3 regions of the Paenisporosarcina sp. P4_E4_2 genome follow, and region 1 is predicted to be linked to each of the others. Evidence: riboswitches for the same ligand, from Rfam matches in the RefSeq annotation. Region 1 holds a riboswitch; each other region holds the start of a gene.
The links. Region 1 has a riboswitch for lysine ahead of AC1DSB_RS09600 (amino acid permease). Riboswitches for the same ligand answer to the same signal wherever they lie in the genome.
Positions count from the first base shown of each region.

Region 1 (5,230 bases):
TTATTACCTCAATTTTATATATGTTTATTTTTTACATTGTTGTATGATTTATCTATACGCTTTAATGAGGGTGGTGCAACCGATGTTTAAGAATGAAAAGCTGACTATCGGCGTATTTCTTCTAGCAATTTCTGAAGGAATTTATTATACATTCAAGGCAAGGGATTATGTTTATATGGAAGACTACATGATTCACATTTCACTTTTAACCATGGTCATTTTTCAAACGTTTTTTTTGCACGTTTTTCTGATAGAGCCTACTCAACAAAAACGCAAGAATCGGGTACTTTTATTTCTATACGGGATATTGATTGGTTTACCGATTTACTACTTCATCATACATCCTCAATATACATTTCATGATGCTCAATTGTTAATTGAACAAAAAGAACAAGTAGAGCTGCCGAACAAAGACAATGTTGAGAAATTCAATGTTGATGATTTTGGATGGAAACATACAAAAAAAGTTCCTACACACGGCAACAAAGAACTTTATTTTATCGCGGCTATTAAAGATGCAAAGATCTTATACTACACTTTCAATCCAAGAACAGGTGAATATTTCCTCTTCCATGAAACTAACCCTGAGTAAAATGAGCTCCTCAAGGCTTTAAAGTTGTGAGTCCTTTTCTAATCAAATTTGCAGATACCGGTTTTTTCCCTAACTCACGAGACCAAACTGATAACTGTCCTATATGGTGGATTTCGTGCGCTATGGTGTGGCGCATCACTTCTCCCCATGTGAGAATTTCGATGCTTCCATCCTGTCTGGTTTCTTGTAATTCGTTCATTTCCATATGGTTATCCCATGCATGGACAAACTCTCTTACGTCTTGTTGAAAGAGCGCATCCAATTCCTTCACCCGCTCCAGACTTTGATACTCTTCAAAACTCTCTTGGAAATCAGGCTTGCCTTGCAAGACACGAATCCAGCTCCACTCCACATCGATAATATGGAATAATGTGTGCAAAATCCCCCCCACTCCACCTGTCCGGACTTTTAATAATTCCTCCTGAGGTACGCCTTCACACCATTTGTACCATTCTTCTCTTACGATCCAGTTGTACTGAAAAAATGTTTTCATCTGTATTCTCCTTTCTCTTCCACTTAAATAAGTAATTCGCCAATCAATCGATAATTTCCTATCGTATGAGCATTATTGTTTTTTTTTGCATAGGCTAGAAAGATGCAAATGAAGAGTTTTTGAGTTAGAAGGGATGAGAATCAATGTGTGGAATTACAGGATGGGTTCACTTTGAACGCGACTTGCGAACACAAGCATCTGTAGTTGAAAACATGACAAAAACATTGGCCAAACGCGGACCAGATGATGAAAATGTATGGTTGGAAACACATGCAGTATTTGGGCACCGACGATTGACAGTTGTTGATCCTATAGGTGGCAGGCAGCCAATGACGAAAGTACATCATGATACCCGCTATACACTTTGCTATAACGGAGAATTATATAACACGGAAGATCTTCGGAAGGAATTACTGCGAAAAGGCTATACCTTCTCTGGACACTCCGATACAGAAGTACTACTGACTTCCTACATTGAATGGAAAGAACAGTGTGTGGAATATTTCAATGGCATATTTGCCTTTGCCATTTGGGATGAAAAGGATCAAAAAGTGTTTATTGCTCGCGATCGTTTAGGCGTAAAACCGCTGTTTTATACTGAACATGGCGGGGGCTTGCTTTTCGCTTCAGAAATTAAAGCTCTTCTTGCCCATCCAGATATGAAAACGCAACTGTCTCGCGAAGGATTAGCAGAAGTGCTGGCTGTGGGGCCATCCCGAAAACCCGGTTCCGGGGTATTCCATGGAGTGAAGGAATTGCGACCTGCTTACGCATTAACCGTTTCACGCCAAGGTCTTCGAATTTGGCGCTACTGGAACGTCAAAAGTGAACATCACACAGATTCAGTGGATGAAACGGCAGAAAAAGTTCGTTTCCTCGTAACGGATGCCGTCGAACGACAACTTGTATCAGACGTGCCACTCTGTTCCTTTTTATCAGGCGGGGTTGATTCCAGTGCCATTACGGCCATAGCAGCCAATCGTTACAAACATGAAGCAAAAGGACCTCTTCATACTTATTCCATTGACTATGAAGATAATGCCAAGTTTTTTAAAGCGAATGAATTTCAGCCGAATGCCGATGGACCTTGGATTGATAAGGTCGTCAATACATTCGGAACCGTGCATCACTCTTCCATCATTACGCAAGATCAATTAATAGATCATCTGACTGAAGCTGTGCATGTCCGTGATTTACCTGGTATGGCGGATGTCGACTCCTCCTTGTTATGGTTTTGCAGAGAAATAAAAGAGGATTTCACAGTTGGTTTGTCTGGAGAGTGTGCGGATGAAATTTTTGGTGGTTATCCATGGTTTCACAATGCTAATGATTTAAATGGCACTGGTTTTCCGTGGATGCGCTCCACAACCGAGCGAGTCTCCTTATTAAAAGATGATTGGCGCAAAAAACTCAAACTCGAAGATTACGCACGTCAGGCCTATGAACAGAGTGTTGCTGAAACTCCTCGTCTCGATGGCGAATCAAGTCTTGAAGCAAAACGGCGAGAAATGTTTTATCTGAATATGGTTTGGTTCATGACAACACTTCTTGATCGTAAAGACCGTATGAGTATGGGAGCAAGCTTGGAAGTACGCGTACCATTTGCAGATCACCGGCTTGTCGAATATGCCTGGAATATTCCTTGGGAAATAAAGATGGCGGGAAATCGGGAAAAAGGTATCTTGCGAAAAGCATTAGAGGGCATGTTACCTGACGAAGTCCTTTACCGCAAAAAAAGCCCTTATCCTAAAACCCATAATCCGTATTACACCGACCGTGTCCAAGGCTGGCTGAAAGACATTCTGATAGACAAAAATTCGATTCTGCATGAACTATTTGACCGTGACCGGTTGAATGAATTGGTTGAGTCGAAAGGAACTGCATTCAAAGTTCCATGGTTTGGTCAATTGATGTCTGGGCCACAGCTTCTTGCCCATCTCGCTCAAATGCACGTTTGGTATAAAGATAACAATATTCAATTGATTGATTGATTATTTCAACGAAAGAAAGAGCAGATTGAAGTCGAATTGACTCAATCTGCTCTTTTGTTATGACTTCATACCGGTAAAAATTTGAATGGCATCATTGAAGAATGCAGCCGTTCCAGGCTGTTCTTTATCATAGTAGGCAGTAAAGCGTTCATCATCCACATACATCTGCCCAAGTCCTGCATGTGCTTCCTTGCTATACTTTGGCCAATAGTACATAAGCCATTGTTTATGCAGTTCAGCGGCTTTTTGGGCTTTCTCACTTGCGGGATCTCCCGTCTTGAAAGCTTCCGCTAAAGTCATGGCAATTTCATTGGCAAGCTTTGTTACTTCATCATGCTGTGCCTGCGTCATGTTCATTACTTTGCTATTTGATTTATCGACCGTGTCATCTCCATATTTCGCCCGAATTTCCTTGCCGTATTGTTGTTCATTATCATCTACCATTTTTTGTTTGAAGCCTTCAAATTTCTCATCGTTCGTCATGGTACTTCTCCCTTCTGTTGAAGAAATCGTTTTTTCCACGTTGGCAATCAGTAGATCGAGCTGCTTTCGTTTGTCGAGGAGTTGTGAACGATGATCATTCAAGGCTTTCACACCATCAAATGAAYGATTGTTCACGATTTGTTTGATGTGTTCGAGACTCAAACCCAGTTCTCTATAAAACAAGATTTGCTGTAACTTATTGACTTCCGCTTGGCCATATATCCGATATCCTGATGAATTGATTCTCGCCGGCTTGAGAAGATTCATCTCGTCATAGTATCGCAATGTGCGTGAACTGATTCCCGACAATTTCCCTAATTTTTGAACTGTGTATTCCATCTCGTCACCTCCTCTTGATTTCATCGTACACCTTGACGTTGCGTCAATGTCAATTGGAAAATCTAAAAAACTTGCAATAAGCTGAACTTTCGTACACTACTATAGTAAATCATTTCAATTGACTAATCATTTAAACGTATCTATATTAGTACAGTGAATAAATATAGCCCTCATCAGCTTAAGATGAGGTAGAGATCGCGATAAATAATAGTTACTTGAAAGAAAGTCAGAGAACTGAACTTGCTGATTTCAAGCGAAAGAATTTTTCGCAGAAGCACTGTGTCGCTCTGATTACTAATGCTGGGACTGGCACTGAATAAGTGCAGAACTGTCATAGTGATTGACCATGAAAACTATCTTTTTGTCTGATTCGGTTTTTGCACACCGTTTCTGATTGCGTTTTATGTACATTTATTTTACAAATCATGTTTTTTGGGTAGATAGAAAATGAACTGAAAGGAGCATATGCTTATGAACACGAACAAAAAACTAGGTTTATGGATTTTAACTGCGTTAGTAGTTGGAAATATGGTGGGATCCGGCATTTTTATGCTCCCCCGCACTTTGAGTGAAGTTGCAAGCCCTGCCGGCGTATTATCCGCTTGGTTGATTACGGGATTTGGAGTGTTGATGATTGCACTCGTGTTTGGCAATCTTGCATTGAGAAAACCTAATTTAACTGGTGGTCCACAGATTTATGCAAAGGAATTGTTTAAGCCGGGCAGTAACGCTTCCACGTTGTCAGGATTTATGTCTTCTTGGGGATATTGGATTGGGAATGTTGCTGGTAATGTTGCCATCATCACCACTTTTGCAGGTTATTTGTCCACGTTCTTCCCTATTTTAGTTAATCAGGCTGAACTGTTTACCATTGGTAACTTCACTTTAAAAATGGGGAATGCACTTACCTTTACAGTTTGTACATTATTGTTATGGGGTGTGCATTATATCATCCTAAACGGTCTAGAAAATYCRGGGAAGATAAATTTTGTTGCCACTGCCACGAAAGTAATTGGATTCATATTATTTATTGTAATTGGTCTATTTGCATTTCAAAAAGCAAACATTCTTCCTTTTGTAGCGCCGAGATATGATGAGCTTGGACAATCTATTGGTCTTTTGGGGCAAGTTAATGGTGCAGCAGTAGCAACTCTTTGGGCATTCGTTGGTGTTGAATCTGCCGTAGTATTTGCATCTCGTGCTAAAAAACCAATCGATGTTAAGCGTGCAACGACGATTGGACTACTTATTGCTCTAACCATTTATGTAGGGATCAGCACGCTAGTTTTAGGAATGTTAAGCCATGAAGCACTAATCGCTTCTGATAAACCA
Region 1 covers NZ_JBFUJC010000109.1:3,067-8,296, forward strand. Annotated here, with positions in the region: gene AC1DSB_RS09580 (hypothetical protein) at 83-592, shown strand; gene AC1DSB_RS09585 (DinB family protein) at 603-1,085, opposite strand; gene asnB (asparagine synthase (glutamine-hydrolyzing)) at 1,229-3,076, shown strand; gene AC1DSB_RS09595 (MerR family transcriptional regulator) at 3,134-3,898, opposite strand; lysine riboswitch at 4,080-4,262, shown strand; gene AC1DSB_RS09600 (amino acid permease) at 4,370-5,230, shown strand, end outside.

Region 2 (5,230 bases), on a different contig from region 1:
TGGCTCCAAAAGGTTGGATGATTTCCAATTTTAGTTTTTGCAAATTTCAACTTGATAGTCCTTAGAAGAATTTACAATAGCACAGATTTTCTGTTGTTCATCGCCAGCGACATGTCCATCTAAATAAATTTCAGATGTCGCATACTCTCCTGAATGACTTATATTATTAATCACAACATCAACATTTTTTTCTTTTTTAAAGTGTTCAATAGTCGCTAGTTTAGCTGTTTCTTTGGTTTCTGGCCACGCTTCTTTACTAAATTCATCTGGTGTACCGTAATCCATAATAAAATATACCCATGCAGCTAGGAAAAGTAACATAMCTCCACCAAATACGAATAAGCGCTTTAATAGATTTTTCTTCATTAACCTTCACCTTTCAATAGCGTTCTTACTTTGTTCACATGACCACTTTGTATTAATACAAGTCTTTTCATTACGATCGTTTACTCCTCAAAATCTTATTTTATGCTTGTTTATTATACTATTCTGGTTCGTTAGCTATTATCTTATTACGTGACACTCACATTACAAATTTGTATGCTGTTGATGAACGTCGGGGCGTTGCGTCGAATGCTGTTCCCCAGGAAAATCTCGTAATGTGTAATTAAATCAAGTTAATACAGAAATAGGAATTCAAATAAAATAATGGGTCTTCCTATTGTAGTAACCCCTATCTATGAAACCGTTGGCGATGTCATGCCACGGTTTTTTTGTTGATCTCCACTATTTCATCCATCATTTTTCATTGTCTCTTCGATTACGGATCGCAGGTTACTGCCTCATCCGGATGTGATAGGCGTACTTGTGTTGTGTTGGGTTTCCCAAAGTCTGTGCTGTCTTTGGTGATAACGATAGCATAATGGAAATATATATATATCATTTGGCTTTTGATGGAAGAAATGGTGACTCAACAAATGCAAATAGGATAAGTACTAGATTATTAGATTGGTTGACAGATAATTTATGTTGTTGTAGACTGTGGATGTTGTTGAAAGACTGATTCACAATTGAATACAACCTCACTTATATGGTGAGGTAGAGGCGCGATATTTAACAGTCCTTAGAGGAGTTTGAGAAAGCTTTGATTCTAAGGAGAAGGAAATGTCGCCGAAGTGAGTAATATTTCTCGGTATTACTTGCTGGGTCTGTAGTTAAGAACTGCAGGACTGTCTCAATAAACATCCCGGTTTATTGAGTGTGCTATCTCATTTGGGAAAAGTAGAGGATTTAGGGCAACTACGCATATTGCGACCTGAGTTCATCTCAGGTCTTTTTTTGTGGAGTTGGCCTTTTTAGTCTATAAAGACGATTTAAAACATATATCAAACAAAAGGGGAGAACTAGTCATGAGAAAAAAATCAGCCATATTTTTAACGATATTCCTTTCTACCATTTTGCTTTTAACAGCTTGTGGGACAAGCAGTTCAGAGAAAACAGGTTCATCAGAAAAGAAAGACCCATTCATAGTAGGAATGGAAGCAGGATATGCGCCATTCAACTGGACTCAAATGGATGATGCAAATGGCGGAGTGAGAATTGACGGAAATGCTGAATACGCAGGTGGCTATGACGTTGAAATTGCAAAACGAATCGCTGACAAGCTAGGTAAAGAATTGGTCATTGTCAAAACGGAATGGGACGGTCTTGTTCCAGCATTGGTTTCTGGCAAGATCGATGCCATCATTGCTGGCATGTCACCAACAGCTGATCGCAAAGGGTCAATCGATTTTTCGGACAACTACTATACTTCAGAGTTGGTCATGGTTGTTAAAAAAGGCGGGAAATATGAGGGCGCCGCTTCGATCCATGATTTCAAAGGAGCAAAAGTAACGGCACAATTAAATACATTCCACTACTCCGTGATCGATCAAATCAAAGGTGTGAAAAAGCAGACTGCTATGGATAACTTCCCGGCGATGCGTGTAGCACTTGAATCAGGAATGATTGATGGATATGTATCGGAACGCCCAGAAGGAATCAGTGCTTCCGCAGCTAACGACAACTTCGCTATGGTTGAATTTACAGATGGTTTCGAGACGTCTGTAGAAGACACGACAACTGCAGTCGGATTACAAAAAGGCAGTGACTTAACAGAAAAAATCAATGAAGCACTCGCAGAGATTTCAGATGAAGAACGTAAGGAAATCATGGATAACGCTATTAAAAATCAACCGGCAGCACAATAAGTAACAACGTGATACCGGCTGCAATAGCAGCCGGTTTTACGTTTTCCTAGGAGGACAAAAATGAGTACTGAGTGGATTATGACGATTTTATCTAATAACTGGCCGATGTTCATTCGTGGAGCAGGTATGACACTCTTGATTTCCATTATCGGGACAATTCTTGGGGCAATCATTGGATTGCTGATTGGTGTCATCAAAACGATTCCAATGCCTGAACGAGGGGCTAAAAAATGGCTATTAAAAATTATTAATACAATTTTATCTGTGTATGTTGAGTTTTTCCGCGGCACGCCAATGATCGTGCAAGCCATGGTTATCTTTTATGGATCGGCCCTGGCATTTGGCATCAGCATGGACGTATTGTCTGCGGCCATCTTCATCGTATCGATCAATACAGGAGCGTACATGGCAGAGATTGTCCGTGGGGGAATAGTGTCCGTCGATAAAGGCCAATTCGAAGCATCTCAGGCAATCGGCATGAATCATTTCCAGACAATGATCCATGTCGTCCTGCCGCAAGTCGTTCGCAACATTTTGCCGGCAACAGGCAATCAATTTGTCATCAATATTAAAGATACGGCTGTACTTAACGTCATTGGCGTTACCGAGTTGTTTTTCCAAACGAAATCAGTGGCAGGAAATAACTTCAGGTATTTTGAATCGTTCTTTGTTGCCTGTGTCCTGTATTTCATCATGACATTCACCGTCACATTAATCCTTCGATATGTGGAACGGAAACTTGACGGACCTAAAAATTACAGCATGATCGGAATGCCGGAAAATGTACTTGGTACAGCAAAAAACGGTAACCGATAAGAAAGGAGAAGTTCACATGGAAGCAGTTATTGATATACAGCATCTAAGCAAATCTTTTGGATCCCATGAAGTATTGCGCGACATTGACTTCTCGGTAAATAAAGGGGAAGTGGTCTGTGTCATTGGTTCTTCGGGATCTGGAAAGTCCACTCTTCTGCGTTGCATTAATCTATTGGAAAAACCGAGCGGCGGACAAATCATTTATAATAATGAAAACATTTTGGATAACAAGCATGATATCCATGCTTACCGAACAAAACTCGGAATGGTCTTCCAGCAATTCAACTTATTCAACAATCATAATGTCCTCAACAATTGCGTCATTGGACAAGTAAAAGTTTTGAAGCGCTCAAAGGAAGAAGCGGAAAAAATTGCGATGAAATACCTGAAAGTCGTTGGGATGGATCGATATATCAACGCGAAACCAAGCCACTTGTCAGGCGGTCAAAAACAGCGTGTAGCAATTGCACGTGCACTTTCAATGGAACCAGACGTCATGCTGTTTGATGAACCAACATCAGCACTAGATCCTGAGATGGTAGGAGAAGTTCTTAAAGTCATGAAGGAACTTGCTGAAACAGGTCTTACAATGCTAATCGTCACGCATGAGATGGAATTTGCGAAGGAAGTTTCAGACCGTGTCGTATTTATGGACAAGGGTGTTATTTGTGAAGTGGGAAGTCCAGAGCAAATTTTCAATAACCCAACACAAGAACGTACAAAAGAATTCTTAAAACGAACATTAAAAAAGATGTAAATTAATCTTTTCTAGATCATAATTACATGACAAAAAGGGATATCCGATTACTGGATGTCCCTTTTCTTATTGTCTCTCAAGTGCAGCAAATCTATGATTTTAATAGTTGAATATATTAAATAAGTTTTTAATTTTGATGTTGCGCTTAATGTGAAATCACGATTTGATTGAGGCTTTTATATTTATTTTCAAATAAAAATCATAGCTATTTCTTTTTTGGACATCTTATTAGAAAGAAAATGTTGTATGAGGTGATATCTATGATTATTGAAAGGTCGTCTAAGTGGAAAGAAGGCTTAATAAATCGATTGGAAAATCGTGAAGCTTGGGATAACTGGACGCTATATAAGATGAGTTATGACGTAGTAAAGTCGAACTTGATTACCGAATTTACCGGTCTTCAATCTCCTAAATATTTACCTAACCTGACACCATTGAAGCATCAACTCGAAGTCGCGGAAACTGTGATAGAACGCATGAATGGAAAAGCAATTCTCGCAGATGAAGTGGGGCTTGGCAAAACCATTGAAGCCGGTTTAATAATGAAAGAGTACCTCATCAGGGGACTTGTGAAAAAAGCGTTAATATTGGCTCCAGCTTCTTTAATCAATCAATGGGTGCAAGAGTTGAACCACAAATTTTATATTCCAGCCATTGCTTATCGAAAGAACTATGGTTTAGATCATTACAGTGTCGTCGTCATGAGCATGGATATGGCCAAAAGGAGCCCACATAAAGAACATATCTATGAGCAGGACTATGACTTAATCATCATTGATGAAGCGCACAAATTGAAGAATCATAAAACAAAAAACTATGAGTTTGTTCAAGATTTAAAGAAGAAGTTTTGTTTGTTACTGACGGCCACGCCTATTCAAAACAATCTATTTGAATTATTTCATTTAATCTCCTTGCTGAAACCTGGACATCTCGGTGATTATGAGACGTTTCAAGCAGCGTTTTCCGCAAGTAAACATAGCTGGGAAAATGATGATTTCTTAAAAGAATTAGTGAATCAAGTAATGGTCAGAAACCGAAGACAGGACACAGGAATTGAATGGACGAACCGACGTGTCCAAACCATTCCGATTCAGTTTACCCCACAAGAAAAAGAAGTCTACGAAATGATTTTGGAATTGAAGAATATATCGCCTGAATTTTCGAGTGCATTCACGATGATTACACTGCAAAAGGAAATGTGCAGCAGTAAGGAAGCTACTTATTTGACCTTAAACGAGATGCGTCAAAAATGCACCGATTCAAAGGCGGTTCTTTATATAGAAGAAATTATTCAAAAGTTGGTGACGCTCGAAGTCAATGCAAAAGCTGAAAAAGCTTATGACATTATTACCGAGGCAAATGATAAAGTCATCTTATTTACCGAATACCGAGCCAGTCAAGCGTATTTACAATGGTATTTACATTCTAAAGGAATCACAAGTGTCATCTTTAATGGGAAGTTCAAGGC
Region 2 covers NZ_JBFUJC010000034.1:9,348-14,577, forward strand. Annotated here, with positions in the region: gene AC1DSB_RS04925 (phosphoglycolate phosphatase) at 31-366, opposite strand; lysine riboswitch at 1,032-1,214, shown strand; gene AC1DSB_RS04930 (transporter substrate-binding domain-containing protein) at 1,350-2,189, shown strand; gene AC1DSB_RS04935 (amino acid ABC transporter permease) at 2,250-3,005, shown strand; gene AC1DSB_RS04940 (amino acid ABC transporter ATP-binding protein) at 3,022-3,762, shown strand; gene AC1DSB_RS04945 (DEAD/DEAH box helicase) at 4,023-5,230, shown strand, end outside.
Region 2: linked by a shared signal. The riboswitch ahead of AC1DSB_RS04930 (transporter substrate-binding domain-containing protein) and the one ahead of AC1DSB_RS09600 (amino acid permease) in region 1 are both predicted to bind lysine.

Region 3 (2,110 bases), on a different contig from region 1:
CCTAACAATTTCCGGTTCGAATGCGACACCACGCACTATCAAGTTTTTTTCCATAGTAGGTTCCTCCAATAATATGGTTCCTGTATCTTCACTTAAGCTAGAACGGACACTTAGTGGCATGCAATAATTTTTAGCGAATTCCACTGCCCTAGGATGCAAAACCCCAGCTCCTAAGTTAGCAAGTTCCAGCATTTCGTCATAGGATAGCTCCTGCAATTTTCTTGCCCCATCCACATATCGAGGGTCTGACGTATAGATGCCATCGACATCCGTGTAAATATCACACTGGTCCGCTCCTAGCGATGCTGCAATTGCAACCGCCGTCGTATCCGAACCACCACGTCCGAGTGTCGTAATTTCTCCATACGTATCCATCCCTTGGAAACCGGCTACAACAACCACTTTTCCATCCGACAAAGCCTGCTCCATACGAACAGTATCTATATTTTCAATTCGAGCATTGCGATGAACGGATTCCGTTCCGATTCCTGCCTGCCATCCCGTAAACGAAACCGCATCTTGCCCCATATGTTGAAGTGCCATTGTCAACAAAGCAATTGTTACTTGTTCCCCTGTTGACAGCAACATGTCCATTTCACGTTTTGAAGGTTCTGCTGATAAATCCCCAGCCAGACTCATTAATTCATCTGTCGTTTTCCCCATCGCTGATACGACTACTACGATTTCATGGCCTTTTGCTGTTTCACCGATTATGCGTTTTGCGACATTACGGATCCGTTCAGTGTTACCGACGGACGTACCACCAAATTTCATGACAATGCGACTCAATGTAAACTCTCCCTTATTTCCAAAGAAGAATTTCCCTTTCACTTTCCTTCAATGGATCTGTTCATCCTCGAGAAAGCTACTGTTGATTTCCGCGCCTCTATCACCACTTATTCGATGTTTGTTCAAAAGGAAGCGGATGCTCCTTGTTGAACATACATCAGTGATTCAATTTCAGTGAGTCAAGAATATCATATACTCACTCTTTTGACAATGACTCATTTTGAAAATATTCAGACATGGATTCCGCGATTTGCAATGGCAAACCTGATTGTTTCAGCTCTTCCACGGATGCTTCTTTGATTCGTTTTACAGAACCAAAATGCTTCAACAACATTTTTTTGCGTTTCGGACCGATTCCTTCAAACCCATCCAAAGCGGAAGCAATCGTCTGTTTCCCACGCTGTTGCCGATGGAATGTAATCGCAAATCGATGCACTTCGTCCTGAATCCGTTGTAGCAAATAAAACCCTTCACTTGTTCGTTTCAAGGGAATGATCTGTGGGGGTTCCCCATATAACAACGAAGATGTCTGGTGCTTCGCATCCTTGGCTAATCCTGCAATCGGAATAGACAAACCGAGTTCATCTTCGATCACTTCACGGGCGATTTCCATTTGCCCTTTCCCACCATCAATGACAATTAAATCGGGAAGAGGCAATTCATCCTTCAGCACACGCGTATAACGTCTGCGAATGACTTCACGCATGGCTCCGTAATCATCATGACGGGCAGCTGTTTTCGTTTTGTATTTTCGATAGTCCTTTTTATTCGGTCTTCCATCAATAAACGATACCATTGCTGAGACGGCATCAGATCCATAAATATGTGAATTATCGAATGCCTCAATTCGAAGAGGAGGCGCAATATCCATTGCAATCCCCAGTTCTTCCACTGCACCAATCGTTCGTTGTTCCTGTCGGTCTAGGAGCTGGAATTTTTCATGGATAGCGATTTCTGCATTCTTTGTCGCCAAATCAATCATTTGTTTTTTCTGCCCACGACTCGGAGAAGCCACTTTTACTTCTTCAAGAAGCTGGCTTGCCAGTTGCAAATCCACCGCACTTGGCAAATATACTTCTTTTGGCTTGATATGATGCGGTTTATCATAAAACTGGCCGAGGAACGTCAGGAATTCATCTTCTGGATCTTGATATAACGGGAATAATGAAACATCTCGCTCGATTAACTTCCCTTGGCGTACAAAGAATACTTGCACACACATCCAGCCCTTATCGATGGCATAACCAAAAATATCACGATCGGTAAAATCATTGGTCGTCATTTTTTGTTTTTCCATAACCGTTTCAATATGTGTGATTTG
Region 3 covers NZ_JBFUJC010000531.1:16-2,125, reverse strand. Annotated here, with positions in the region: partial or broken gene AC1DSB_RS19440 (aspartate kinase) at 1-789, opposite strand, end outside; lysine riboswitch at 785-897, opposite strand; partial or broken gene uvrC (excinuclease ABC subunit UvrC) at 986-2,110, opposite strand, start outside.
Region 3: linked by a shared signal. The riboswitch ahead of AC1DSB_RS19440 (aspartate kinase) and the one ahead of AC1DSB_RS09600 (amino acid permease) in region 1 are both predicted to bind lysine.